3 regions of the Achromobacter sp. 1012554356 genome follow, and region 2 is predicted to be linked to each of the others. Evidence: predicted binding sites of a transcription regulator. Region 2 holds the regulator's gene; each other region holds the start of a gene.
What was found. The regulator NrdR, encoded in region 2, represses ribonucleotide reductase genes. The targets are predictions, from matches to a motif close to CACNANATNTNGTG.
Positions count from the first base shown of each region.

Region 1: a site for NrdR is predicted at 4,512-4,525, ahead of AC6LJW_RS26415 (ribonucleoside-diphosphate reductase subunit alpha). Genes of this name have one in related genera too.
Region 3: a site for NrdR is predicted at 2,607-2,620, ahead of AC6LJW_RS15025 (ribonucleoside triphosphate reductase). Genes of this name have one in related genera too.

Region 1 is NZ_JCBANC010000074.1:16,800-26,490, reverse strand. Features, by position in the region: gene AC6LJW_RS26430 (hypothetical protein) at 1-42, opposite strand, end outside; gene AC6LJW_RS26425 (Lrp/AsnC family transcriptional regulator) at 277-726, opposite strand; gene AC6LJW_RS26420 (indolepyruvate ferredoxin oxidoreductase family protein) at 857-4,363, shown strand; gene AC6LJW_RS26415 (ribonucleoside-diphosphate reductase subunit alpha) at 4,668-7,598, shown strand; gene AC6LJW_RS26410 (ribonucleotide-diphosphate reductase subunit beta) at 7,619-8,818, shown strand; gene AC6LJW_RS26405 (histone H1-like DNA-binding protein) at 9,169-9,691, shown strand, end outside.
Region 2 is NZ_JCBANC010000025.1:50,459-60,149, reverse strand. Features, by position in the region: gene AC6LJW_RS14900 (M23 family metallopeptidase) at 1-506, opposite strand, end outside; gene tyrS (tyrosine--tRNA ligase) at 764-1,993, shown strand; gene AC6LJW_RS14890 (YbhB/YbcL family Raf kinase inhibitor-like protein) at 2,065-2,718, shown strand; gene glyA (serine hydroxymethyltransferase) at 3,027-4,277, shown strand; gene nrdR (transcriptional regulator NrdR) at 4,499-4,978, shown strand; gene AC6LJW_RS14875 (GlxA family transcriptional regulator) at 4,975-5,925, opposite strand; gene AC6LJW_RS14870 (cysteine hydrolase family protein) at 5,945-6,508, opposite strand; gene ribD (bifunctional diaminohydroxyphosphoribosylaminopyrimidine deaminase/5-amino-6-(5-phosphoribosylamino)uracil reductase RibD) at 6,686-7,837, shown strand; gene AC6LJW_RS14860 (PrkA family serine protein kinase) at 8,580-9,691, shown strand, end outside.
Region 3 is NZ_JCBANC010000026.1:1,268-10,958, forward strand. Features, by position in the region: gene AC6LJW_RS15010 (catalase) at 1-1,187, opposite strand, end outside; gene AC6LJW_RS15015 (hypothetical protein) at 1,200-1,814, opposite strand; gene AC6LJW_RS15020 (DUF3325 domain-containing protein) at 2,099-2,449, shown strand; gene AC6LJW_RS15025 (ribonucleoside triphosphate reductase) at 2,626-4,620, shown strand; gene nrdD (anaerobic ribonucleoside-triphosphate reductase) at 4,715-4,897, shown strand; gene AC6LJW_RS15035 (anaerobic ribonucleoside-triphosphate reductase activating protein) at 4,863-5,579, shown strand; gene AC6LJW_RS15040 (aminotransferase-like domain-containing protein) at 5,570-6,988, opposite strand; gene AC6LJW_RS15045 (hydroxymethylglutaryl-CoA reductase, degradative) at 7,119-8,408, shown strand; gene AC6LJW_RS15050 (hypothetical protein) at 8,478-8,957, shown strand; gene AC6LJW_RS15055 (tripartite tricarboxylate transporter permease) at 8,954-9,691, shown strand, end outside.

The sequences.
Region 1 (9,691 bases), on a different contig from region 2:
GGCGCAGGCAACGCCTGCCGTACGCAAAAACACACTGCTCATGACTTCCTCAAGACGTCCGCCGACGCGCCGCGCCGATCACACCGGCACGTCCCAGGCGCAGCGGACTTCACGCACTCTAAATAGGCGTCAGGGAAGAATCAACGGAGATCCGCGCGATGTGCAAATGCGCAACAGTGCGACCGCGAGCGCGCCTGGAATCCGCGCGGAAACCGCAAAAATGCGTTGGTTTCAAGCGACACCGCCCCTCTCTATATATAGAGCGCGTGCCGCGGCTTAGAGCGGCAACCGCTGTTCGTGCTTGATCTCGCGCAGCGCCACGATGGTGCGCGTCTGCCGGATGCCCGGCATGTTGAAAAGGAACCGGTGCAGGAAGCGGTCATAGGCTTCCGGGCTTTCCACCAGGATCTTCAACAGAAAATCCGAATCTCCGGTGACCGCATAGCACTCCAGGATTTCCGGCGCGTCACGCACCGACCGCTCGAAGTTCTCGACCGTGTTGGCCGAGTGCCGCTCCAGGCTGATCTGCGCAAACATGCAGCCCAGCCCCACCTTGCTGCGGTCGACCTGGGCGCTATAGCCCTGGATCACCCCGCTCGCCTCCATCGCTTTCACCCGCCGCCACACCGGCGCGGCGGACAGTCCCACCTTTTCGGAAAGCTGCTGCGCCGAGGCCCGGCCGTCCTCCTGCAGGGCCTTGAGGATGCCGATATCGGTCTTGTCCATTCGTTTGTCTCCTGGTTTTCTTCGAATACGAAATGTTCATTGCGAATTATAGGGATAGCACGATCCGAAAACGCAATAAACCTGATCCCTCGCGAACCTATCATGGTGCCAAATACGAGGAGCATTGACTATGGACGGTACCCCCGCCGCCGCACCCGAGCTGGACCTTGAGTATCAGCTCGCTGACAACCTGACGCGCGAGTCCGGCCGCATCTTCCTGACCGGCACGCAGTCCCTGGTTCGCATGATGCTCACGCAACGCCGGGTGGACCGCGAGCGCGGCCTGAATACCGCCGGCTTCGTGTCGGGATATCGCGGATCGCCGCTGGGCGGCGTGGACATGGCCATGTGGAAGGCGCAGAAGGCGCTGGACGCGAACCAGATCAGCTTCCTGCCAGGCATCAACGAAGACATGGCGGCGACCGCGGTCATGGGAACGCAGCAGGCGGGCGTACGCGACGACCGCAACGTCGATGGCGTGTTCGCCATGTGGTACGGCAAGGGCCCGGGCGTGGACCGCGCCGGCGACGCGCTACATCACGGCAATGCCGCGGGCGCGTCGCGCAACGGCGGCGTCCTGGTAGTGGTGGGCGACGACCACACCGCCGTGTCCTCCTCGATCCCGCACGCCAGCGAAGCCTCGCTGATCGGCTGGCAGATGCCCATCGTGCATCCGACGTCCATCGACGAATACGAGACCTTCGCGTTGTGGGGCTGGGCGCTGTCGCGTTATGCGGGCACGTGGGTCGCGTTCAAGGCAGTGTCCGAGACCATCGAAAGCGGCCACTCCTTCACCCCTGCCCCGATCCAGACCTACGACATGCCCGCGGACCCGGACATGCCGCCCGGCTCGCTTGAGTATTCGGCGCGCGACTTCCTGTCGCTGGCTGTCGAGACGCGCATGAACCTGCGCATGAAGGCGGTCGCCGCGTTCGCGCGCCGCCACAGCCTGGACAAGCTGACCTGTCCGGCGCCCAAGGCAACGGTGGGCATCGTCACGGTGGGCAAGGCGCACCTGGACACCATGGAAGCGCTGGCGCGGCTGGGCGTGGATACGGTCACGGCGAATGCGCCCGTGCGCATCTACAAGCCGGGTCTCACCTGGCCGATGGACACTGGCCGCCTGCTCGAATTCGCGCGCGGCCTGTCGCACATCCTGGTCGTCGAGGAAAAAGGCGCGGTGGTCGAAAGCCAGATCAAGGACATGCTGTTCAACCTGCCGGAGCGCCCGACGGTCGTAGGCAAGAAGGGGCTGGACGGCGAGCCGATGGTGCCGTCCGCCGGCCAACTGCGCCCGTCGCTGCTGGCCGCGCCGCTGGCCGGCTGGCTGTCGCGCGCCGCCGGCATGCCCATGGGCCGCGACCTGTCGGCCTTCGAATGTCAGGCCCCGCTGTCCAACGACGCAGACGGCATGCGCCGCCGCCCCTATTTCTGCTCGGGCTGTCCGCACAGTACCTCGACCAAGGTGCCCGAGGGCAGCCAGGCGCTGTCCGGCGTGGGCTGCCACTACATGGCTGCATGGATGGACCGCGACACGGGCGGCCTCACGCAGATGGGCGGCGAAGGCGTCGACTGGATCGGCCTGTCCCGCTATACGAAGATGCCGCACATCTTCCAGAACATGGGCGAAGGCACGTACTACCACTCGGGCTACCTGGCCATCCGCCAGGCCGTCGCGGCGCGCGCCAACATCACCTACAAGATCCTGTTCAACGATGCCGTGGCGATGACGGGCGGGCAGCCCGTGGACGGCCCCATCTCCGTGCCCCAGATCTGCCAGCAGCTGCGCGGCGAGAACGTGGCGCGCATCGTGGTCACCACCGACGAGCCCGAAAAATATCAGGGCGTGGACCTGGGCCCCGGCATCAAGGTCCACCACCGGCGCGAGCTGGACGCGCTTCAGCGCGAGTTGCGCGAAATCCCCGGTGTGACCGTGCTGATCCATGACCAGACCTGCGCCGCCGAAAAGCGCCGCCGCCGCAAGAAGAACCAGTTTCCGGATCCGGCGCGCCGCATGCTGATCAACAGCGCGGTGTGCGAAGGCTGCGGCGACTGCGGCGTGAAGTCGAACTGCCTGTCGGTCGTTCCGCTGGAAACGCCGTACGGCCGCAAGCGCGCGATCGATCAGTCGAGCTGCAACAAGGACTATTCCTGCGCGGAGGGCTTCTGCCCCAGTTTCGTGTCCGTGATGGGCGGCAAGCCCAGAAAGAGCGCCGCGCCGAAGGCCGACCAGGAGCGCTTGCAAGGCATGATTGCCGGCCTGCCGCAGCCCGATCTCCCCGCGCTGGACCATCCGTATCGCCTGCTGGTCGCCGGCATGGGCGGCACCGGCGTCATCACCATTGGCGCCATCGTGTCGATGGCCGCGCACCTGGAAGGCCTGTCGGCCGCGGTGCTGGACCTGACCGGACTGGCGCAGAAAGGCGGCACCGTCGTCAGCCACATCCGCTTGGCCCCCGCCGGCGCGACCGCCGGCCCCGTACGTCTGGACTGGCAGCAGGCCGACTCGGCGATCCTGTGCGATCCGGTCGCTGCCGTGGCGCCCGATTCGCTCGGCGCCCTGCGCCGCGGCCACACCAAGGTCACGGTGAACACCTACGTGGCGCCCGTCTCCGACTTCACGCGCAATCCCGACGCCGCGATGCGCCCCGAGGCGCTGCTGGCCAAGATCAAGCATGCGGCCGGCGATACGCACACGGCGGCGATCGACGCACACGCGGCGGCGCTGGCGCTGTTCGGCGACAGCATCCTGTCCAACATGTTCATGCTGGGCTATGCGTGGCAGCGCGGCGGCGTGCCGCTGTCGCAGGCCGCCATCTATCGCGCGATCGAGTTGAACGGCGTGGCGGTCGCGGCCAACCGCGCCGCGTTCGACAGCGGCCGGCTTGCCGCGCATCAACCCGACGCGCTGGAAGGCGCGCTGCGTCCGCGCGCCCAGGTCGTGCAGCTCCACGTCCCCGAAACGTTCGAACGCGCCGTGGCGCGCCGCATCGAAGACCTGACGGCTTATCAGGATGCCGCGTACGCCCGCACCTACCAGCAGGTCGTCGACGCCGTCGCGGCGCGCGAACGGGAACTGGCGCCGGACGCCAAGACGCCCCGCCTGGCGATGGCGGTGGCGCGCGGTCTGTACAAGCTCATGGCCTACAAGGACGAGTACGAAGTGGCGCGCCTCTACACCGGCGACGCGTTCAAGGCGCAGCTCGAGGGACAGTTCGAGGGCGAGTACAGCCTGCGCTTTCACATGGCGCCGCCCATCTTCGCGCGCAAGGACCCGCGCACCGGCGTGCCCCGCAAGATGACGCTGGGTCCGCGCACGATGTCGGCACTGAAATTGCTGACGCGTTTGAAGGGCCTGCGCGGCACGTGGTTCGATCCGTTTGGCCACACGGCCGAGCGCAAGATGGAACGGGCGCTGGTCCAGGAGTACCGCCGAACCATAGACCAGCTCGTTGAAGGGTTGACCTCGGACAACCACGCGCAAGCGGCTACAATCGCCGCCCTGGCAGAAAACATTCGCGGTTTTGGCCACGTTAAGACCGCGAATGTCGACAAGTATCGGACCGAATTGGCCCGACTCATGCAGAGCTATACAGCACCGGCTTCGCACGCCACCGCCTTGCGGAAAACCGCATAAACAGCCGGTCTGAGTGGTCACTGACCTGGGCGCGCCTTACGGGGCGCGCCTAGTGCATTTGGTTACAATCTTTTGTGGGATTCGTCTTATCTTCTTCTTGTCCCTGTAAACCTCGATCACTAGAATTAGTGTCCAACGAGGGGTGCTACACTACATCTTGTGGTCGCCCAAGCGCGGATTCCCGCCGGCCACGCCTTTCGGACTAGCCTGTCCGGACGTTGCGACCCCCATTACAAGATCCAATTTTGACCCGACATGACGCCGTCATGCCGTTATCTACGCGCTTTTTCGCACAGGAGCTTCCATGCAGACTACGATCGCCTCTGTGACCCGGCCTTCGGCCGTGCCGCCCTCCCAAACCGACTCCCCCGCCGACGCCAATAGCGGCCAATGGGCCAGCTACAACATCATCCGCCGCAATGGCTCGGTGGTTGGCTTTGAGCCCAGCAAGATCGCCATCGCCATGACCAAGGCCTTCCTGGCCGTCAATGGCGGCCAAGGCGCCGCGTCCGCGCGTGTGCGCGAACTGGTCGAAACGCTGACCGGCCAGGCCGTCAACGCGCTGGTTCGCAACCGCCCCAACGGCGGCACCTTCCATATTGAAGACATCCAGGACCAGGTCGAATTGGCGCTGATGCGCTCTGGCGAGCATGACGTCGCGCGCGCCTACGTCCTGTACCGCGAAAAGCGCACGCAGGAACGCGCCGCCGCTGCTGCCGCCGAAGGCCAGCAGAAGGCCGCCGCCGCGCCGCAGGAACACGTGCTGAACGTCACCGACGGCGGCGTGCGCCGTCCGCTGGATGTCGCCGAACTGCGCGCGACCATCGTCGCCGCCGGCGAAGGCCTGTCCGAGTTCATCGACGCCGAAGCCATCCTGAAGGAAACGGTCAAGAATCTGTACGACGGCATCCCCGTCGACGAAGTCTTCAAGTCCGCCATTCTGTCCGCGCGCGCGCTGGTCGAAAAGGATCCGGCCTACAGCCAGGTCACCGCCCGTCTGCTGCTGCACACGATCCGCAAGGAAGTGCTGGGCGAGGAAGTCTCGCAAGACGGCATGGGCACGCGCTACGCCGAATACTTCCCCACGTTCATTGCCCGCGGCATCGAAGGCGGACTGCTGTCGCCCGAACTGGCCAACTATGACCTGACCAAGCTGGGCAAGGCACTGAACGCCAAGCGCGACCTGCAGTTCGGCTACCTCGGCCTGCAGACGCTGTACGACCGCTACTTCCTGCACATCCGCGGCACCCGCATCGAACTGCCGCAGGTCTTCTTCATGCGCGTGGCCATGGGCCTGGCGCTGCGCGAGACCAACCGCGAAGCGCGCGCGATCGAATTCTACGAGATCCTGTCCTCGTTCGACTTCATGAGCTCCACGCCGACGCTGTTCAACTCGGGCACGCTGCACTCGCAACTGTCGTCGTGCTACCTGACCACCGTCTCCGACGATCTGGAAGGCATCTACGACGCCATCAAGGAAAACGCGCTGCTGGCCAAGTACGCCGGCGGCCTGGGCAACGACTGGACCCCGGTCCGCGCGCTGCGCAGCCACATCAAGGGCACCAACGGCGAAAGCCAGGGCGTCGTGCCGTTCCTGAAGGTCGTCAACGACACGGCTGTCGCCGTGAACCAGGGTGGCAAGCGCAAGGGTGCGGTCTGCACGTACCTCGAGTCGTGGCACCTGGACATCGAAGAATTCCTGGAACTGCGCAAGAACACCGGCGACGAGCGCCGCCGCACGCACGACATGAACACGGCGAACTGGATTCCCGACCTGTTCATGAAGCGCGTCATGGAAGGCGGTGAGTGGACGCTGTTCTCGCCGTCCGACTGCCCCGACCTGCACGACAAGTACGGCCGCGCCTTCGAAGAAGCCTACGTGGGCTACGAAGCCCGCGTCGCCAGCGGCGAACTGAAGCTCTTCAAGAAGATGCCGGCGCTGACGCTGTGGCGCAAGATGCTGTCGATGCTGTTCGAAACCGGCCACCCGTGGATCACGTTCAAGGATCCGTGCAACATCCGTTCGCCGCAGCAGCACGTGGGCGTCGTCCACAGCTCGAACCTGTGCACCGAGATCACGCTGAACACCAACGAATCTGAAATCGCAGTTTGCAACCTGGGTTCCGTGAATCTGGTCGCTCACATGAAGCCGGCTGCCGGCGGCGGTTTCGAACTGGACCACGACAAGATCAAGCGCACGGTCAGCATTGCCATGCGCATGCTCGACAACGTGATCGACATCAACTACTACGCCGTCGACAAGGCTCGCAATTCCAACGCGCGCCATCGTCCGGTGGGCATGGGCATCATGGGCTTCCAGGATTGCCTGCAGATGATGCGCGTGCCGTACGCATCGCAAGCCGCTGTTGAATTCGCGGACCGTTCGATGGAAGCGGTGTGCTATCACGCCTACTTCGCGTCGAGCCTGCTCGCTGAAGAGCGCGGCCGCTATCAATCGTATGAAGGCTCGTTGTGGTCGCGTGGCATCTTGCCGCAAGACACGTTGAAGATGCTGCGTGATGAACGTGGTGGTCACGTCGACGTTGATGAATCGAGCACGCTCGATTGGGATACGTTGCGTACGCGCATCAAAGAACACGGCATGCGCAACTCCAATTGCATCGCAATCGCCCCAACCGCCACTATTTCCAATATCATTGGCGTATCTGCGTGCATCGAACCCACTTTCCAGAACTTGTACGTCAAATCGAATCTCTCCGGCGAGTTCACGGTCGTTAACGATTACCTCGTGCGTGACCTGAAGAAACTCGGTCTCTGGGACGAAGTCATGGTCGCCGACCTCAAGTACTTCGACGGCAGCCTGTCCCGCATCGATCGCGTACCTTCCGAACTCCGCGAACTCTACGCCACCGCGTTCGAAGTCGAACCGAGCTGGCTGGTTGAATGCGCGTCGCGCCGCCAGAAGTGGATCGATCAAGCCCAGTCGCTGAACATCTACATGGCCGGCGCATCGGGCAAGAAACTGGACGACACCTACAAGCTGGCATGGACGCGTGGCCTGAAGACCACGTACTACCTGCGTACCCTTGGCGCCACCAGCGCCGAGAAGTCCACCGGACGCGGCGGCGAACTGAACGCTGTCAGCGCAAGCGGCCATTCCACGGCTTCGGCCATGGGCGCAGCACCTGTTTTGCCGGAACCCGAAATTCTCGGAGCGGTTTGCACCATGCGGCCGGGTGACCCCGGCTTCGAAGAGTGCGAAGCCTGCCAATAACCGCATCCGGAGAATGAATCATGATTAATTGGGACGACGACACCACCGCCACGCAACCTGCACAACCTGCCGCACCCGCGGCGGGTGGTCAGGCTGCCCCGGAAGTTCGGGCGGCGACGGGTGTGTTCGGCGATACCGCCATGCCCACGCCGGCTGCGCCTGAACACGCTGCCGGCCTGGCCGCCAGCGGCTCGGCAACTTCGCAACGCGTGAAGGTTGCCGACAAGCGCATCATCAATGGCCAGACCGACGTCAATCAGCTTGTGCCTTTCAAGTACAAGTGGGCGTGGGAAAAGTACCTGGCCACTTGCGCCAACCATTGGATGCCGCAAGAGATCAACATGTCGCGCGACATCGCCCTCTGGAAGAACCCGAACGGGCTCACCGAGGACGAGCGCCGCATCGTCAAGCGCAATCTCGGCTTCTTCGTGACCGCCGACTCGCTGGCCGCCAACAACATCGTGCTGGGCACCTACCGCCACATCACGGCTCCCGAATGCCGCCAGTTCCTGCTGCGCCAGGCCTTCGAGGAAGCCATCCACACGCACGCCTATCAATACATCGTCGAAAGCCTGGATCTGGACGAAGCCGAGATCTTCAACGCTTATAACGAAGTGCCGTCCATCCGGGCAAAAGACGAGTTCCTGATCCCGTTCATCGACGCGATCGCTGACCCCAACTTCAAGACGGGCACGCCCGAAGCCGACCAGACGCTGCTGAAGTCCCTGATCGTTTTCGCTTGCCTCATGGAAGGCCTGTTCTTCTACGTTGGCTTCACGCAGATCCTGGCGCTTGGCCGCCAGAACAAGATGACCGGCGCTGCCGAGCAGTACATGTACATCCTTCGCGATGAATCCATGCACTGCAACTTCGGCATCGATCTGATCAACACCGTCAAATTGGAAAATCCGCATCTCTGGACGCCGGAATTCCGCGAAGAAATTCGAGAACTCTTCCGCAAAGCGGTCGAACTCGAATACGCTTACGCCGAAGACACGATGCCGCGCGGCGTGTTGGGCTTGAACGCACCCATGTTCAAATCCTACCTGCGCTTCATCGCCAACCGTCGTTGCCAGCAGATCGGTATCGAACCTCTGTACCCCCAGGAAGAAAATCCCTTCCCGTGGATGGCGGAAATGATCGACCTTAAAAAGGAACGCAACTTTTTTGAAACTCGCGTGATCGAATACCAAACCGGTGGCACGCTGAGCTGGGAGTAACGCAGTACGCCATCGAGCCCGGCGCGGGCACGCCCTCTTCTATCGGATGGGCGTCGCGTTCGCGACAGGCTTGATGGCAATCTCCTTGGTCAGGGTGTCTTCGAACACGTAGAACAAGCGGTCGGCGGCCTGTGGACAGGCTGCCTGCCGGCGCCATTTGAAATGGCTCGCGCCAAAGGAGCGGGGGCCATATCAAATGGCTGTGCCGAATTCATTAGCGCAAACCGTAGTAGCTGTTGCTCGCACAGAACAGCGGCATGCGCCGATGAATAGCCCGGGCACGGTCCGCCAATTGGCGGGTCGGGGCACGGGTTTAAGTTCTGGGACCCCTGAACCTAAGGAGCATGACCATGGCAACAGCCAAGAAAGCCGTCAAGAAAGCAGCGGTGAAAAAACCCGCCGCCAAGAAGGCAGTAGCAAAGAAGGCCGCTCCGGCCAAGAAAGCTGCCGTCAAGAAAGTCGCAGTGAAGAAAGTCGCAGCCGCCAAGAAGCCGGCCGTGAAGAAGGTTGCCGCCAAGAAGGCGCCGGCCGCCAAGAAGGTCGTTGCCAAGAAGGCAGTTGCCAAGAAGGCTGTCGCCAAGAAGGCTCCGGCCGCCAAGAAGGCTGTGGCCAAGAAGGCCGTAGCCAAGAAGGCTGTCGCCAAGAAAGCTGTGGCCAAGAAGGCCGTCGCCAAGAAAGCCGTCGCCAAGAAAGCCGTAGCCAAGAAGGCTGTCGCCAAGAAGGCCGTCGCCAAGAAGGCTGTTGCCAAGAAGGCTGTCGCCAAGAAGGCCCCGGCCGCCAAGAAGGCCGTAGCCAAGAAGGCTGCCGCCAAGAAGGCCCCGGCCGCCAAGAAAGCGGTTGCCAAGAAGGCCGTAGCCAAGAAGGCCCCGGCTG
Region 2 (9,691 bases):
AGCATGCGCGTCACGACCTGCCCGTCGGTTTCATTGCCGGGCGTGTGGATGTAGCGCAGCCAGACCAGGTTGCCCTGTTCGTCCGTGGCGGCTTGCACCGAGCGGCCGGGATACAGCTTGTAGATGCTGCGGGCGCTGGCGTCGTGCGTCAGGAAGGATTGCAGGTTGGGCGCGTCGAGTTCCAGGCGCTGCAGCACTGCCGACAACGTGTCGCCCGGACGGATCCGGGTTTCGCTGATGTAGGGGGCGGCGCTGGGCGTGCTGACTTCGACTTGCTCGGCGGTCAGCGGCAAAATGCTCTGGATGACGCGCGAGGGGGGGAGTTCGGTGCGGTCGGGTTGCTGCACCATGCCGAGAGCGGCGGCGCCTGCGAACAGACCAATTGCGGTGACGAGAAGCGTGCGGCGGAGAAGTCCCGAGCGATGCGGCTTGGGCTCAACGGGCGCAAATACGGCAGCGACTTTGCGCTTGATGCCACTCGCCAGTTCGTGGAGGCCACGATTCATCGTGAAAATACCCTCTCAGGTGGCTTGAACTCGCAGGGTGCGGTACACGTACGGCCCTCGCGCGCCACGTTTCCGGGGCAAGGGCTGGCGCGAGGGCGCATCTTGTGAACAAGGGATGGTAGAGCGAACGCACCTGCGTACATATGGCAGTTGCGTATGATTAGGCCGGTATCCTAGCCGATTCGGCTAGAATTTACGATAGTTTTCGTCACTTTTTACACCTTTTTGTCGGCTGAAGCCGCATTGGCCCCCCTGTCATGTCACCCACCGAAGCCCCCATTACTCCCGAAGTCGAAGCGGATCTGCGTATAGCCAAGCGCGGCTGCGATGAACTGCTGGTCGAAGCCGAATTCGCCCGCAAGCTGGCCAAGAGCCGCGCCACCGGCGTGCCGCTGCGCATCAAGCTCGGCCTGGATCCGACCGCGCCGGACATTCACCTGGGCCACACGGTGGTGCTGAACAAGATGCGCCAGCTCCAGGACCTGGGACACAACGTCATCTTCCTGATTGGCGACTTCACCTCCACCATCGGCGATCCCAGCGGCCGCAACAGCACGCGCCCGCCGCTCACGCGCGAGCAGATCGAGGCCAACGCCAAGACCTATTACGCCCAGGCCAGCCTGGTGCTGGATCCGGCCCGCACCGAGATCCGCTACAACTCCGAGTGGTGCGATCCCTTGGGCGCGCGCGGCATGATCCAGTTGGCATCGCGCTATACGGTGGCCCGCATGATGGAACGCGAAGACTTCACCAAGCGCTTCAAGGGCGGCATCCCGATCTCGGTGCATGAATTCCTGTATCCGCTGATGCAGGGTTACGACTCGGTCGCGCTGAAGTCCGATCTGGAGCTGGGGGGCACCGATCAGAAGTTCAACCTGCTGGTCGGGCGCGAACTGCAAAAAGAGTATGGACAGGAGCCGCAGTGCATCCTGACGATGCCGCTGCTGGTCGGGACGGACGGCGTAGAGAAGATGTCCAAGTCCAAGGGCAACTACATCGGCATTTCGGAGTCGCCCGATTCCATGTTCGGCAAGCTCATGTCGATCTCCGATACGCTGATGTGGCGCTACTTCGAGCTGCTGTCCTTCCGCTCGCTGGAGGATATCGCGGCGCTCAAGCAGGAGATCGACGGCGGCCGCAACCCGCGCGACGCGAAGGTCATGCTGGCCCAGGAAATCATCGCGCGCTTCCATTCCGCCAAGGCGGCAGACGATGCGCTGGCGTCATTTGAGGCGCGTTTCCGCGATGGCGCCATTCCTGAAGACATGCCTGAAGTCAACATCGGCGGCGCGCCGGTGGGCATCCTGAAGCTGCTGCGCGAGGCCGGACTGGTCGCCTCCGGCTCGGAAGCGCAGCGCAATGTCGAGCAGGGCGGCGTGCGCGTCAACGGTGATCGTGTGGAAGACAAATCGTTGCAATTGCCGGCTGGGACTTACGTCGTTCAGGTGGGCAAGCGCAAGTTTGCACGTGTTAACTTGAAGCCGTAACTGCGAAGTTTTGATACGCTCAGGGATCACACGGGCGCTTGGCGCCTCTGCGGCATTTAAAGGAGCACGACATGGAACTTTCGAGTTTGTCTTTTTCCGATCACGAGTCGATTCCCGAACGCTACGCTTTCGGCAAGATCGATGCGCAATCGCACGTCGCGCTGGCAGATAACTTCAACCCGCAGTTTTCCTGGGACGACGTCCCGGCGGGCACGCAGTCGTTTGCACTGATCTGCCATGATCCCGATGTGCCCTCGCGTCCTGACGACGTCAACCAGGAAGGCCGCGAAGTGCCCGCCGACCTGGCTCGCGTGGATTTCTTCCATTGGGTGCTGGTCGATCTGCCGGCCGACCTGCGCGAGATCGACGAAGGCGCGTTTTCCAACGGCATCACGCCACGCGGCAAGGGCGGCCCGCTGGCGCCCATGGACGCTCGGCAAGGCATCAATTCCTATTCGTCGTGGTTCGCCAATGACCACGACATGAGCGGCGAGTATTTCGGCTACGACGGCCCGTGCCCGCCCTGGAACGATGCCCTGGTCCATCGCTACATCTTCACGCTGTACGCGCTGGATGTGCCCAGCCTGAACCTGCAAGGTTCGTTCAACGGCGAAGACGCGCTGCGGGCCATTCAGAAGCACGTGCTGGCGCAGGCGTCGCTGACCGGCACCTATACGCTCAATCCGGAATTGGCGCCCAAGCAAATCGGGGCCACGTCGGCCTGATTGCGCCGCCATGTACGCAGGGCCGCCAAGGGCGGCCCTTTTTATTGCCCATCGCCGTTACATGAATCTTTCTCAAGTCGTCATGAGGGGCGTTTCCGGGCCCGAGGCGATGCCGTGGTTTTCGCGCCCGTGCGCCGGAATTTGGCCCGGTTCTATCCGTTTTGAGCGCAAATGATCCCGCGTGACGGGGTAAACTACTCAGCATTCTGCGGGTTTACCCACCCGCCGCCGTTTTCTCGTCGGCCGATTTCTTCTCTTGTTTTCTTCTCTCGTTTTCTTCCCCTTTACCGCCTCAGGAAACCCCCGTCATGTTTGACCGCAACCTCACCTTGTCCAAGGCTGACCCGGACGTTTGGGCCGCCATCCAGAAGGAAGACCAGCGCCAAGAGCAGCACATCGAGCTGATTGCTTCGGAGAACTACGCCAGCCCGGCCGTCATGGAAGCGCAAGGCACGCAGCTCACGAACAAGTACGCCGAAGGCTACCCGGGCAAGCGCTACTACGGTGGTTGCGAGTATGTGGACGTGGTCGAGCAACTGGCCATCGACCGCCTGAAGCAGATCTTCGGCGCCGAAGCCGCCAACGTGCAGCCCAATTCCGGCTCGCAGGCGAACCAGGGCGTGTACATGGCTGTGCTCAAGCCGGGCGACACCGTGCTGGGTATGAGCCTGGCCGAAGGCGGCCACCTGACGCACGGCGCGTCGGTCAACGCCTCGGGCAAACTGTACAACTTCATCTCGTACGGCCTGGACGAAAACGAGGTCCTGAACTACGAGCAGGTCGAGCAGCTGGCCAAGGAGCACAAGCCCAAGCTGATCGTGGCTGGCGCTTCGGCCTACGCCCTGCATATCGACTTCGAACGCATGGCCCGCATCGCCCGTGAAAACGGCGCGCTGTTCATGGTCGACATCGCCCACTACGCGGGTCTGGTTGCCGGCGGCGCCTACCCCAACCCGGTTCCGCACGCCGACTTCGTCACCTCGACTACGCACAAGTCGCTGCGCGGCCCGCGCGGCGGCGTCATCATGATGAAGGCCGAGCACGAGAAGATCATCAATTCGGCGATCTTCCCCGGCATTCAGGGCGGTCCGCTGATGCACGTCATCGCTGGCAAGGCCGTGGCCTTCAAGGAAGCGCTGGAACCCGGGTTCAAGGACTACGCGCAGCAAGTGGTCAAGAATGCCAAGGTCCTGGCCGACACGCTGGTCAAGCGTGGCCTGCGCATCGTCTCGGGCCGCACCGAAAGCCACGTCATGCTGGTGGACCTGCGTTCCAAGGGCATCACGGGCAAGGAAGCCGAAGCGGTGCTGGGCCAGGCCCACATCACGGTCAACAAGAACGCCATCCCGAACGACCCGGAAAAGCCCTTCGTGACCAGCGGCATTCGCCTGGGTACGCCAGCCATGACCACCCGCGGCTTCACTGAAGCCGACGCCGAGCTGACCGCCAACCTGATCGCCGACGTGCTGGACAACCCGCGCGACGAAGCGAACATCGCCGCCGTGCGCGCCAAGGTCAATGAACTGACCTCGCGCCTGCCGGTGTACGGCAAGAAGTAAAGCAGGTGTCCGGGCGCGGCCTTGCCGCTACCGGGCAGCATCAGACCAAGGGACGTCGCCGCAAGGCGCCGTCCCTTGGTCTTTGTGGGCGGGCAGGGGGCATCCTGCCGCACGATGGGGCGATCCGGCGCCGGCGCCGGATTCGTCCCTAATGATGCTTTGCATCAAGCCATCGTTACAATATGCTCAATTATTGCCTTCAGCGCCTTTAGGGATCACACATGCGGTGTCCATTTTGCGGCAATGCCGAAACGCAGGTCGTCGACAGCCGGGTCTCCGAAGAGGGCGACGCCATTCGCCGTCGCCGCCGCTGCCTCTCCTGTGACAAGCGGTTCACCACCTATGAACGGGTGGAGCTCGCCATGCCTTCGATCGTCAAGCGCAATGGTAGCCGCAGCGAATATGATCCGGTCAAATTGCGCGCCAGCCTCAGCCTGGCCCTGCGCAAGCGCCCCGTCAGCACGGAAGACGTGGACGCGGCCGTGGCGCGCATCGAGGAGCAACTGCTTGCCAGCGGCCAGCGCGAAGTGCCCTCCGAACACATCGGCGAACTCGTCATGACCGAACTGCGCAAGCTCGACAAGGTGGCCTACGTGCGCTTTGCCTCGGTGTACAAGAGCTTCGAGGACATCGGCGAATTCGTCGAGGCCATCCGCGAAATGCAGGGGCCGCTGCTGCCGGGCAAGTTGCGCAAGGACTAGCGCCGCATCAGACTTGGCGTCAGGGGCTGGAACTTGCGCCATACGCGGCGCATGTGTTGCGCCGACCCGAACCCGGACTTTTCCGCCACGCGTTCCAGGTCCAGCCGGGTGTCGCGCAGCAGGTCGCGCGCCAGCGCCACACGAATTTGGTACAGATAGTCCATCGGCGTGCAGCCTGCGTGTTCACGAAAGAGGCGCGTCAGGTGCCGGGCGCTGGTGTGCGCCTGATCCGCCAGCGACTGGGCCGACCAGGGCGCGGCCGGATCGCTGATGACGGCGTCCTGGACCCGGTGCACGCCCGGGTGCATGTGGCTGCGATGGTCCAGCCAGGGCGACAACGCCGAATCCGAGCCGGCGCGGCGTTGGTAAACGACCATGTCGCGCGCCGCCTCGCTGGCCGCGCGGGGGCCGCAATGGCGCGACACCATGTGCAGCGCCAGATCGATCCCGGCCGTGATGCCCGCGCTGCTGACCAGATTGCCATCCTCGACGAAAATGCGGTTGTCCAGCACGCGGGCGGTGGGATCCAGGGCCGCTAGCTGTTCCAAACAGGTGTGATGCGTCGTGCATTCGCGCTGCCGCGTCAACCCGGCCGCCGCCGCGAACAGCGCGCCCGCGCAGACCGTCATCAAGGTGAAGCCGTCAGCCGGGTGCCGGATGGCCAGCCAGTCGACGATGGCGCGGGCATCGTCGTCGTCTAGGCGCGTGTGCTTGCCCACCACGCCCGAGATGATGACCAGGGCATTGCGGGGCACGGCAGCCGGCAGCGGTTGCACATGCGTCAGGTGCAGGCCGGGGATGCCGCTTTCGACGTCGCGGGAAGGTCCGCAGAAATGCTGCGCGAACGTGTCCGGGCACAGCTTGTTGGCCACGCGGAAGGCTTCCGCCGGACCCGCGAGGTCCAGCAGCACAATGCCCCGCGGCACCACGAAATACACCGGGATCATCTGCGCCTCCCGCCGGACCCTACGCCGCCAGCGCGTCGGCCGCGCGCACGATGCGGGCAAAGCGGCCCTGCAGGACCAGCTCGGTCCGGTCGCGGATCTCGGCGGGCGTGTAGGTCCTGCCGGACGGGCTTTGCATGGCGAAGGTCAGCGTCGCGTCAGTGGGAAACACCACCTTGAAGCCGGCGTCGCTGGCGTGGCGTGACGTGGTTTCGCAGCATTGTTCCGTACGGATGCCGGCCACGATGATGCCTTCCACGCCATGCTTGAGCAGCCAATCGTGCAGCGAGGCGCCGTTCTCGTCCTTGGCGTACAGCGAGGAATGCACCGTCTTGTGGAACACCGCCGTGGGCGAAATCCGCAATTCCTTGAGCGTCTTGACGTGGCCGGAGGCGACCGAAAATGGATTGGCGGGGTCGTCGGAGGGGCTGGTGTGGAATACCTGCAGGACGGGGATATCCTGCGCGGCGGCGGCATCGATCAGCGGCTGGATCTGCGAAAGGAACGCCGGGTACTCCGATTCGTCCCAAAACGGACGTTGGCGGAAGGATTCTTGGACGTCGATGACGATAAGTGCCTGTTTCATTTCCGGGGCTCCTGGCCGTGAATTCGAGGGGGTGACGCCATTTTTACTCCCGTTCCGGTCTGCGCGCGAGCGCCTTCCAAGACGTCGGGCGGCCCAAAACGGACATCTCCGGGCAGCGCCGGGCCTGCTCCCGCACGGGGCGGCAGAACGGTGCGCGGCGGACATACAATCCTCGGCATGGACATTTCCCCCGATTCTGACGATCTCTTCTGGATGCGACGCGCGCTGTCGCTGGCGAACACCGTCATGTTCACCACCGCACCCAACCCCCGGGTAGGCTGCGTGATCGTGCGTGACGGCCGCGTGCTGGGCGAAGGCGCGACCCAGCCGCCGGGCGGTCCGCACGCCGAGATCTGCGCGCTGCGCGACGCGCAGTCGCGCGGCGAGTCGGTCGCCGGCTCGACGCTGTACGTCACGCTGGAGCCCTGCAGCCACTTCGGCCGCACGCCGCCGTGCGTGGACGCGGTGCTGGCGGCGCGGCCGGCGCGCGTGGTGGTGGCCATGGGTGATCCGAATCCGCTCGTCAACGGCCAGGGGCTGGCGCGGCTGCGCGAAGCGGGCATCGCGGTGACGACCGGCGTCTGCCGCGAAGAGGCGCTGGCGGTGAACGCCGGATTCATCTCGCGCATGAGCCGCGGTCTGCCGTGGGTGTGGATGAAGATGGCGGCGTCGCTCGACGGCCGCAGTGCGCTGCATAACGGCATGTCGCAATGGATCACCGGACCGGAAGCGCGGGCCGACGGACACCGCTGGCGGGCGCGCAGCTGCGTCGTTCTGACCGGCATGGGCACCGTGCTCAAGGACGATCCGCAGCTGAACGTGCGCGACGTCGATACGCCGCGCCAGCCGCGCAAGGCCGTCGTGGATGGCCGTTTCGAGATCCCCGAGACCGCGCGGCTTTTCGATGGTGCGGAAGTCATCGTGTTCACCGCACGCGAAGATGCCGCGAAGGCGGCACGCCTGGCGGACCTAAATGCCCGCGTGGTGTGCTTGCCGGGCACGGAGTCCGGCCGCGTCGATCTGCCCGCGATGATGCGCTGGATGGCCGAGCAGCAGTTCAACGAGGTGCACGTCGAAGCGGGCGCGGGGCTGAGCGGCGCGCTCGTGTCCGCCGGCTGCGTCGATGAACTGCTGTTGTATCTGGCGCCGGTGCTGCTTGGCGACGCGGCGGGCATGGTGCGCTTGCCGATGCTCGAGCATCTGGACGCGGCGCGGCGCTACGAATTTACCGATACTGCGCGCGTGGGCCCCGATCTGTGCGTGCGCGCGCGCGTGGCCGGCACGTGGCGCCAGTTGATGGAAAGCGTGGCGCTACCTGCGCTGTCGTAACGAATGTGCTGTTAGCACTCCGCGCGTGCGGCTGCCAATCCTTTGAAAGCCGCGCGCAGCTTGCGTCTTCTCGACGCACGCTGTCTATGCGGGCGGATCGGCATGCGCGATGGACGTGCGCGGCTTCGTGCACGAAGGCGTTTCGCGTGATTACGCGGTTGGAGATTCGCGCAAAATGAATTGCCACAAAAGAGTCACGGGCTTAGCATAAGCGCATGACTTGGCGCTACGCGCTCACGGACCACCCGCACAGCCGCCGCGCGCCCTCGTCACCACGGATTCCCGTGCCGCGAATCGGCGCAGTTCAACACCGACCGGTACGCCACTGAACGAAGCCGCCTAGCGCCGTTCAGCCCGTTCGCTGCGATCGCATGGCGAACGCTCCGGGTTTATCCCGGGCCCATAAGAATCCATTGGATATCGCTCATTCCGTCGTTTCGTTGCCGACCATTTCATGTGCGGTTGCGTCAGGCACGCAATATGCGGGTCTATGCTCGAAACGACGAGCGAACTTGCTCACGTTGGTTGCAATCCCTGACGGAACTAGTATTCCTGGGGGGCAGCCTAATCAGAAAGGGTCCGATACTGCTTATGGTTGATGTGTGGCGAAAGCAACATAACGACGTGCCAGAAGCGCAAGCCGCGAAGTTGTTTAGTAATGCGCAAACGCTGAGGCACAATGGGCATGTAGGGACGTATTGAATTTTTCGCGTGTTGTATGTAGGAGGTTTCCGTGCAAAACATCGTCGAAGGCTTCAAGTCGCAGTATGCAAGAGAGCAGGAATCAGAGCTCTCGCTCGAGGAGTATCTGAGCCTCGCCAAGCGTGATCCCATGGCCTACGCCAGCCCCGCTGAGCGCATGCTGGCCGCGATCGGCGACCCTGAAATCGTGGACACGCGCAACGACCCACGTCTTTCCCGTTTGTTTTCCAACCGAACCATCCGGCGCTATCCCGCGTTCCAGGAGTTCTACGGCATGGAGGACGTGATCGGCCAGATCGTCGCGTTCTTCAAGCACGCCGCCCAGGGACTGGAAGAGCGCAAGCAAATTCTCTATCTGCTGGGACCGGTGGGCGGCGGCAAGTCGTCCATCGCCGAACGGCTCAAGGCGCTGATGGAAAGTTTTCCCATCTACGCGTTGAAGGGATCGCCGGTAAACGAATCGCCGCTCGGGCTGTTTCATCCCGAACGATTCGGCGACATGCTCGAAAAGGAATACGGCATCCCGAAGCGCTACCTGACCGGCATCATGTCGCCGTGGGCAGTCAAGCGCTTGAAGGAATTCGATGGCGACATCTCGAAGTTCCGTGTCGTGCGCCTGAATCCGTCGGTGCTGCGCCAGATCGCCATCGCCAAGACCGAACCGGGCGACGAAAACAACCAGGACATTTCGTCGCTGGTGGGTAAGGTCGACATCCGCAAGCTCGACCGCCATTCACAGGATGACCCGGACGCGTACAGCTATTCCGGTGGTCTGTGCCTGGCGAACCAGGGGCTGCTCGAGTTCGTGGAAATGTTCAAGGCGCCGATCAAGATGCTGCATCCGCTGTTGACGGCCACCCAGGAAGGCAACTTCAAGGGCACGGAAGGCTTCTCGGCCATCCCGTTCAACGGCACGATCCTGGCCCACTCGAACGAATCGGAATGGCAGACCTTCCGCAACAACAAGCACAACGAAGCGTTCCTTGACCGTATCTATATCGTCAAGGTGCCTTACTGCCTGCAGGTGTCCGAAGAAGTCCGCATCTACGAGAAGCTGCTGCATCACAGCTCGCTGTCCGAAGCGCCATGCGCGCCCGGAACGCTGGACATGATGGCGCAGTTCTCGGTGTTGACGCGCCTGAAGGAACCCGA
Region 3 (9,691 bases), on a different contig from region 2:
TCGAAGCTGAAGCCGTCCGCCTGATCGTCGGTGAAGACCTGCACGCCCAGTTCCCATTCGGGACCATGACCCGCGTCGATCGCTTCCCACAGGTCGCGGCGGTGATAGTCCGGATCCGCGCCCGAGACCTTGACCGCCTCGTTCCACACCTGCGAATGCGTGCCCAGGATCGGATTCCAGTGGAATTTCACTAGCCGCGATTCGCCCTGCGCGTTGACGAAGCGGAACGTATGCACGCCAAAGCCCTGCATCATGCGGTAACTGCGCGGAATGCCCCGGTCCGACATCGCCCACATCAGCATGTGCGTGGACTCGGGCATGAGCGACACGAAGTCCCAGAAGGTGTCGTGCGCGGACGCCGCCTGCGGCATGCCATGGTGCGGTTCGGGCTTGACGGCGTGGACCAGGTCGGGGAACTTCATCGCGTCCTGGATGAAGAACACCGGCATGTTGTTGCCCACCAGGTCCCAGTTGCCCTCGTCTGTATAGAACTTCACGGCAAAGCCGCGCACGTCGCGCGCCGTGTCCTTGGACCCGCGCTCACCGGCCACCGTCGAAAACCGCACGAAGACCGGGGTGCGTTTGCCGGCCTCGGCGAACAACGATGCGGCGGTCAGGTCGGTCAGGGGCTTGTAGCACTCGAAATAGCCGTGGGCCGCCGAGCCGCGCGCGTGCACGATACGCTCGGGGATGCGCTCGTGGTCGAAGTGCGTGATCTTCTCGCGAAGGATGAAATCCTTCAGCAGCGCCGGCCCGCGCAGCCCTGCCTTCAGCGAATGCTGGTTGTCGCTGACGCGCACGCCCTGGTTGGTGGTGAGTTCCTGGCCGCCGCCATCCGCGCGCACGCGCGGCAGCGTGCCGTCGACCTGGTTCACGCCCGGCGTGGCGGCGTCGCCCGTCTTGTCCGACACTTCCTTCTCGGACAGCGAGCTCGCGCCGACGGCGGGATCCACCGTGCCCACGTGCGCGCCCGCGAAGGGACAGCGTGCTGCCTGCTCGCCATACTCCGCTTCCTTGTTGGCGTTATGGGGGAAGGCGCCCGTCGTGGCGCCGACCGCGGCCGCGCGTTGCAGCGCGGGATGCGTGGGCTTGCCGGCCGGTCCGTTGGCCGGACCGCTGTCCGTATTCATGTACGCGGTGTCGAGCGCACCGCCCGAGCCGGCCTTTGCTGGCTTCTTGCTTGCCATGGTTCTTTCTCCTTAATGGGTCAGCATCGTGTCGCGCGCCTGCTCGGCGCGGGACGCACCGATGGCGGTTTCCACTTTCTTTACCTCTTCGGGCGGCGGCAGCACGGCCGGGAAGCCCAGCGATTCGATCCACAGCTCCCGCGACCAGCCCTGCGTGTGATACAGGTGATGGTCTTCGTCTGTTGCCACGGCGTCGTAGGCCTGCTTCAGAATCCTGGCTTCTTCGCCCGACTGCTGCTCGGCAACCAGCCCGATCAACGACCAGTTCGCGTGGTCTTTGGTCTCGGCCAGCACCACGCATTCGGTCGCCACCAGCTGGGCCGCGTCCGGGTCGCCGGCATTGATGGCCATCTTCATTGCGCGCACCAGCGATTCGCCCAGGTGCCGCACCACCTCACGACCCGGAGACTTGGCCTGCGGATCGAGCTTCAGCTGTTCGAACACCGTCAGCAGCACGCGGCGATGGGTGCGGGTTTCTTCCAGATAGCCCAGCCATTCCTTCTTCAGATCTTCGTTGATGGCGCAGCTGACCGCGGTCTCGTAAATGGCAAGGCCGCCGATCTCGGTTTCCAGCGCCTGGTAAAGCAGCTCCTTGATCTGGCGGGCGTTTCCGGTTTTGCGTTTCATGGTTGGGCTCCTTGTCGTAGGTCATCAACGATGCGCACGGCTGCAATCGTTTCCGATGGACGGGCGTTCACAGCAAATCGCGTTCCTGATGCCCAGGCTGCCGTTCTGGGGCTGGCGCCTGCCGCACTCTCCGGGCGGGCGGCGGAGGCGCCGTGCAGAAAATACAAAGCCCCGCGCGCCGGACGCCTTGCCTATTCCCGTAGAATCGGGGGCATTACCCACAACAGCGCAAGGGCGTCGCGCCCCCCGGCAGGCACAGCGACCCGCGCAAGAAGCGCAGCCGTATGACGATGAACGACCTCTGCGCCATCGCGATGGCCCTGCTGCTGACCTATGCCGGCATGGCCTGCCTGGCCCTCGCCACCCCTCGCCACTATCACCAGGTCTGGACTCGCGACCCGCACGCCGGCCACACGCGCGTCCTGCGCGGCGCCGGTGTCCTGCTGATGGGCCTGGCGATCCTTCCCTGCGTCGGCCTGTGGGGCGACGTGCTGGGCATGGCGGTCTGGCTGGGCTGGCTGTCCGCCGGTGCGCTGCTGTGGTTCGGCATGCTGTCCTGGGCCCCGCGCCCCGCCGTGGGCACGGCGGCGGTGGCGGTGGCGATTTCCCTATTGGGCGTGGGCATCGGCTTCTGATCCAGCCGGGCCGGCCGCGGGCGCCAGGTGCGACCGATCGCCGCATTGCGCAATTTCACGCCGGTTTTCGGCCATTTGATGCGGGTCAACCGGTATCCATATCCGGCAAGACCGGCGCGGTTTCAGCACCATATGTGGTGATAGAGTCTTCGCACTCCACTACATATGGTGCCAACATGGACATCCAACACATCCTCAAGCGCGACGGCCGCGTCGTTCCATTCGATAGCGAGAAGATCGCGCAAGCCATGGCGGCGGCGGGTCAAAGCACCGGGGAGTTGGACCTGCAAGGCGCTCGCGCGCTGACCGGCACGGTCATCGCAAAGCTGGAGGGCAACGTGTGCCCCGGCGTCGAAACCATCCAGAACCGCGTCGAAGATGCCCTGGTCCAGGCAGGCCACTGGCGCACGGCGCGCGCCTACATCGTTCATCGCGAGCAGCACGCCCGCCTGCGTTCGCTGCGCCACACGCTGGTCGACGTCGAAAGCGCCATGGAAGAGTACCTGGAACAGCGCGATTGGCGCGTCAACGCCAACGCCAACCAGGGCTACAGCCTGGGCGGCCTCATCCTGAACGTCGCCGGCAAGGTCACCGCCAATTACTGGCTGTCCAACGTTTTCACGCCAGAAGCTGGCCAGGCCCACCGCGAAGGCGACATCCACATCCACGATCTGGACATGCTCAGCGGCTACTGCGCCGGCTGGTCGCTACGCCAGTTGCTGACCGAAGGCTTCAACGGCATCCCCGGCAAGGTCGAATCCACGCCTCCAAAGCACATGTCGGCCGCCATCGGCCAGATCGTCAACTTCCTGGGCACGCTGCAGAACGAATGGGCCGGCGCGCAGGCGTTCAGTTCATTCGACACCTACATGGCGCCCTTCATCCGCCGCGACGCAATGACCTACGCGGACGTCAAGCAATCCATCCAGGAACTCATCTTCAACCTGAACGTGCCCAGCCGCTGGGGCACACAGACGCCCTTCACCAACCTCACGTTCGACTGGACCTGCCCGGCCGACCTGAGGGACCAGATCCCGTACGTGGGCGGCGAGGAAATGCCGTTTTCCTACGGCGACCTGCAAGCCGAGATGGACATGATCAATCGCGCGTACATCGAGGTCATGATGGCCGGCGACGCGAAGGGCCGCGTATTCACCTTCCCCATTCCCACCTACAACATCACGCCCGATTTCGACTGGGACCATCCCAACACCGAGCGCCTCTTTGAAATGACGGCACGCTACGGGTTGCCGTACTTCCAGAACTTCCTGAACTCGGACCTGGAGCCGCACATGGTGCGCTCCATGTGCTGCCGCCTGCAGCTCGACCTGCGCGAACTCCTGAAGCGCGGCAACGGCCTATTCGGTTCTGCCGAGCAGACCGGATCGGTCGGCGTGGTGACCGTGAACTGCGCCCGTCTGGGCCATACCTGCCGCGGCGACGAGGAGCGGCTGATGGCGCGCCTGGACCACCTGCTGGCGCTGGGCCGCGACGTGCTGGAAACCAAGCGCAAGGTGGTGCAACGCTACATAGACCAGGGCCTTTACCCCTACACCCGCCGATACCTGGGCACGCTGCGCAATCACTTCAGCACGCTGGGCGTGAACGGCATCAACGAGATGATCCGCAACTTCACGGACGACGCCGACGACGTGACCACGCCCGCCGGCCATGCCTTTGCCGTCCGGCTGCTGGACCGCGTGCGCCAGCGCATGACCGAATTCCAGGAAGAAACCGGCCACCTCTACAACCTGGAGGCCACGCCGGCCGAAGGCACCACGTACCGGTTCGCCCGCGAAGACCGCAAGCGCTATCCCGGCATCCTGCAAGCGGGCACGGACGCCCAGCCCTACTACACGAACTCCAGCCAGTTGCCGGTGGGCTACACGGATGATCCCTTCCACGCGTTGCAACTGCAGGAAACGCTGCAAAGCAAGTACACGGGCGGCACGGTGCTGCACCTGTACATGAACGAAGCCGTCTCCACGGCCGAGGCCTGCAAGCAGCTCGTGCGCCGCGCGCTCAGCAACTTCCGCCTGCCTTACATCACGGTCACGCCCACGTTCTCCATCTGCCCGAATCACGGCTACCTGGCCGGGCACCACGAGTTCTGCCCCAAGTGCGACGCGGAACTGCTGGCCAAGCAATCGGCATGCTGCACCCCGGCGTAGCGTTGCCGGAACCCGGGGCGGCGCGCGACCTTCCGGCGCGCACCGTCCTTCACCCGCCGGGCGAGCGTCCGGCATCACTTTCCGAGGAAAACCTATGCAAACCTTGACCGCCCCCGTCGCCACGTCCGCTCCCGCCGTCCAACTGGACGACAGCCAGCGCGTGCGCTGCGAAGTCTGGACCCGGGTGATGGGCTACCACCGCCCGGTTTCTTCCTTCAACACCGGCAAACAGGGCGAATTCAATGAGCGCCGCTTCTTCGTCGAACGCAGTGCCTGAAGGCGGTTCGGCCCAAGGCAACTCGCAGGCGGGCGGCGCGCTGGTGCCCTTTTCCACCGTCGACTGGCCCGGCCAGTTGGCGGCGGTGGTCTTCATTTCGGGCTGCCCGTGGCGCTGCCACTATTGCCACAACACCGAACTGCAAACGCGCGCCGCCCGCTATGACTGGCGCGAAGTCCGTGGCTTCCTCGAAACCCGCAAGGGCCTGCTGGATGCCGTCGTATTTTCCGGCGGCGAACCGCTGAGCGAGCCGCGCCTGCCCGCCATGATCCGCGACGTCAGGCGTATGGGGTACCGCGTGGGCCTGCACACCGCGGGCATCTACCCGCTACGGCTCGCAGACGTGCTGCGCCATCTGGACTGGGTGGGCATGGACATCAAGGCGGACGCCAAGGGTTACGACGACATCACGGGCCGGCGCGATTCCCAGCGTCCTGCGCTCGCGTGCCTGACGCAGTTGCTGTCCGCCGGCCTGGACTTCGAATGCCGCATCACCTGGCATCCCGACTGGCTGGACGAAGCACGCCTGATGGCACTGGCGCGGGAACTGGCCCGCCGCGGCGTGCGCCGCTTCGCGGTGCAGGCCGCGCGCGCCGCCCCCGGCGCGCCGGTCGCGCGGGCCCTCAGCAACCAGGCGCAGGCCGAGCTGCGCCAGGCCTTTCAGGAATTCGCCTATCGCTGATCCAGATGCGCAGCCAGGGTGGCGTGGAACCGCGGCGACACCACGGCCCCCACATTGCAGCGGGACCACGGCGACACCGCCGTGGGATCCACGCTGAACACGCGACCCGGCGCCATGATGACCTTCTCGGGCATCAGCGCCGCGGCCAGCGTCAGCGAATCAGCCACGCCAGGAAACGCGGACCACAGGTACAGCGAACTGGTCGGACGCGTGAACACCTGCGCGCCCAACGAATCCAGCACCTGCAACGCCTGTCCGGTGGCGGCCTCCAGCCGCTGGCGCAAGCGCACCAGATGCCGCTCGTAGTGGCCTTCCCGCAGCATCACGTCCACCATGCGCTCGCAATATTCAGAGCTGCTGACATGCACCAGGGCCTTTAAGTCGGCCAGGTCGCTCGCCAGCGCGGCGTTGCACGCGATGAAGCCCACGCGCAACGCCGCCGAGAAAGACTTCGAGAAGCTTCCGATATAGATGGTGCGCTCAAGCTGATCCAGTGCCGACAGCCTGACCGCCGACGTGGGCTTGAAGTCCGCCAGCGGATCGTTCTCGACCACCATCAGGTTGTAGCGCTCTGACAGTTGCAGGATCTTGTAGGCCTTGGCCGGCGACATGTCCGAGCCGGTGGGATTGTGCGCGATCGACTGCGTAAAGAAGAGCCGCGGCTTTTCGCGCTGCAGCAACGATTCCAGCGCAACGACGTCCGGCCCGTCAGGCAGGCGCGGCACGCCCAGCATCCGCACCCCGGCCAGCTTCAGCTTGCCAAAGAGCGGGTAATACCCCGGGTTGTCCACCAGCACTGTCGACCCCGGTGGCAGGAAGTAGCGGATCACCAGGTCCATCGCCTCGTTGGCGCCATGCGTCAGCACCAACTGCGATGGCACGGCGCTGATGCCCACGTCGCCCAGCTTGCGGACCAGGCTTTCGCGCAGCGGCGCATAGCCAAAGCGGCTGCCGTATCGGAACAACGCGCCCAGTCCCGTGCGCACCACCTTCTGGTGATAGCGGTCCATGCGCATGTCCGCCAGCCACTCCACCGGCGGAAAGCCGTCGCCCACGGCGACCGCATCCGGTTGGGTCTTGAGTTGCTCTCGCATCAACCACACGATATCCATCGCCCGGCTCAACTGCCCCGGTTCTTCGTCCGCGGCCGGGCGCGTGTGATCGACGTCCAGTACATAGAAACCCGAGCCGCGCCGTGGCTCGACCAGTCCGCGCGCCACCAGCATTTCAAACGCCACCACCACCGTGTTCTTCGCATAGCGGTGCAGTTGCGCCAGCTCGCGCAGAGACGGCAGCTTGTCGCCCGCACGGTAGACGCCGTCGGCGATCTGCTGGCCGATCAGACTGGCCAGGCTCTCGGCAATGGGCGCCGCGCGCTGCGGCCTGCCCGGCGGATTGGCGTCTTCCACGTTGGGATCCCCGTCTTGTCGTTGCCAAAATTGGTGCAGTGCAATGGTACTGTTTGCCCAAACTGTACCTCTGAATAGCGGTACAGTTTACCTAGAATCAGGCCACTCGATTCTTATACGGAGACACGCCATCGTGGCCGATTCACGCCTGCCCAACTTCCGGGCCCTCACCCCCGCCCAACGCCTGGCCGCCATTGCCGACGCTGCCTCGCTCACCGCCGAAGAACGCCAGTTGCTGGCCGAGCCCGGCGCGCTGAGTCTTGCCCGCGCCGACGGCATGATCGAAAACGTCCTGGGGACGTTCGAGCTGCCCCTGGGCGTGGCGGGCAACTTCCAGGTCAACGGCCGCGACGTGCTCGTGCCGATGGCAGTGGAAGAACCGTCCGTGGTGGCCGCCGCCTCGTTCATGGCCAAGCTGGCGCGCGAAGGCGGCGGCTTCGAGACGTCCAGCACCCGCCCCCTCATGCGCGCGCAGGTTCAGGTCCTGGGCTTGACCGACCCGCATGGCGCGCGCCTTGCCCTGCTGCGCGAGCGTGACCGCATCCTGACGCAGGCCAACAGCCGCGACAAGGTGCTGATCGAACTGGGCGGCGGCTGCCAGGACATCGAGGTCCACGTGTTCCCGGACACGCCGCGCGGCCCGATGATCGTGATGCACCTGATCGTCGACGTGCGCGATGCCATGGGCGCCAACACCGTCAACACCATGGCCGAAGCCGTGGCCCCGCTGGTCGAGGAAATCGTCGGCGGCTCGGTCCGCCTGCGCATCCTGTCCAATCTGGCCGACCTGCGGCTGGCCCGCGCCCGCGTGCGCCTGACGCCGCAGACGCTGGACACCAAGGAGCGCAGCGGCGCCGAGATCATCGAAGGCGTGCTGGACGCGTACACGTTTGCCGCCATCGACCCGTACCGCGCCGCGACGCACAACAAGGGCATCATGAACGGCATCGATCCGGTCATCGTGGCCACCGGCAATGATTGGCGCGCGGTCGAGGCCGGCGCGCACGCCTACGCCGCCCGCTCGGGCCGCTACACGTCGCTGACTCACTGGGAAAAGGACACGTCGGGCGCGCTGGTCGGCAGCATCGAGATGCCCATGCCCGTGGGCCTGGTCGGCGGCGCCACCAAGACCCATCCGCTGGCGCGGCTGGCCTTGAAGATCATGGACGTGCGTTCGGCACAGGAACTGGGTGAAGTCGCCGTGGCCGTCGGCCTGGCGCAGAATCTGGGCGCGCTGCGAGCGCTGGCCACCGAAGGCATCCAGCGCGGCCACATGGCGCTGCACGCCCGCAACATCGCGCTGGTGGCCGGCGCCACGGGCGCGGAGATCGACGAGGTCGCCAAGCGCATGGCCGCGGAGAAGGACGTCCGCACCGACCGCGCGCTGGCCTTGCTGGAGGAACTGCGCGCGTCCCGATAACCCGCACGGCGAATACACGAGGCTGCGCCGGTCCACCCGCGCGCCGTCCGATAAACACAGGAGAGAGACATGAAACAAAGCCCTCAGGCGCCGTCCGCGCACCTGGCTGAAGTCTGGAGCGACACCGTGGATCTCAGGCATCTGGCCTGGGCCATCGGCATCGGCATCACGGTCAGCGTGGCCGGCTTCTTTGCCGCCAGCCGCTGGCTGCGCGGCGTGGTGGCCTCGCCGGAACTTGCGCACGCCTACGCCATGCTGGCCGGGCTGGCCGGTTGCGTGCTGGCAGGCGTGATCTGCGCCCGCCTATTCCCACCCAAACGCGAGGTCGTCGAGCACAGCGCCACGCATGACCCCGCCTGGCGCGCCGAAGTGCTGGCCGAGCTGGCCGAACAGCCCGGCGGCCTGGGCACGCTGGCGGACCTGCCCGACGCTGTGGTGCGCGAGCTGAAGGAACTGGACCTGTACGACCTGTTCGCGCAGCCGGCGGCCCCCGCGTCTGCCGTTGCCGCCGAACCCCGGCGCGGCGCCGCCAAGGAGGCGCTGGCATGAGCCCCGAACTGCTTGAACAAATCATGGTGGCCGCCGGCATGGGCCTGTTGGGCGCAGTCGTGTTTGCCGCCATCGGTCTCGTGTCCGGCACCGACGAAACCACGACGCTCGCGCCGCTGACCCTGCTGGTGGTGCTGCTGGGCGTGCCGCCCGCCGGTGTCTTCACGTTCTTTCTCGCAGGCGCCGTCGCCAAGCACATGACGCACGCCGTGCCGACCGCGCTGCTGGGCATCCCGGGCGACACGCTGGCCACGCCGCTGCTGCAGGACGCGAACATGCTGCGCAAGCTGGGCGTGCCGCACATCGCGCTGCGCAAGATGGTGTCCGGCGCCATCGTCGCCGCGTTTGTCGCGGTGCCGCTGGCGGTGTTGTTCGCCGTGCTGCTCGCCCCGTTCGGCGCCGCCATCACCAAATCCGCACCCTGGATCTTCCTGGCGGCCGCATTGCTGATCGCGTATTTTTCGGCGGGACGCTGGGCAGCCGTGGCGCTGCTGGTGCCGTTCGTCATGGTCATCATTGCGCTGCAAAGCCTGACGGCCAAATACGGCGTGAAGCTCAGCATCAGCTACTTTCTGGGCATCGCGATCGGCCCGCTGATCGCCGACCTGTTCACCGTGCTGTCGCCCCAAGGCCGCGGCAAGATGATGCGCGACAAGGTCCGCACGTTCTCGCTGGCGCCTGATGTCAAGGGCTGGTCGGGGTACTTTCCGAACCCGCTGAAAGTCATGGACCGC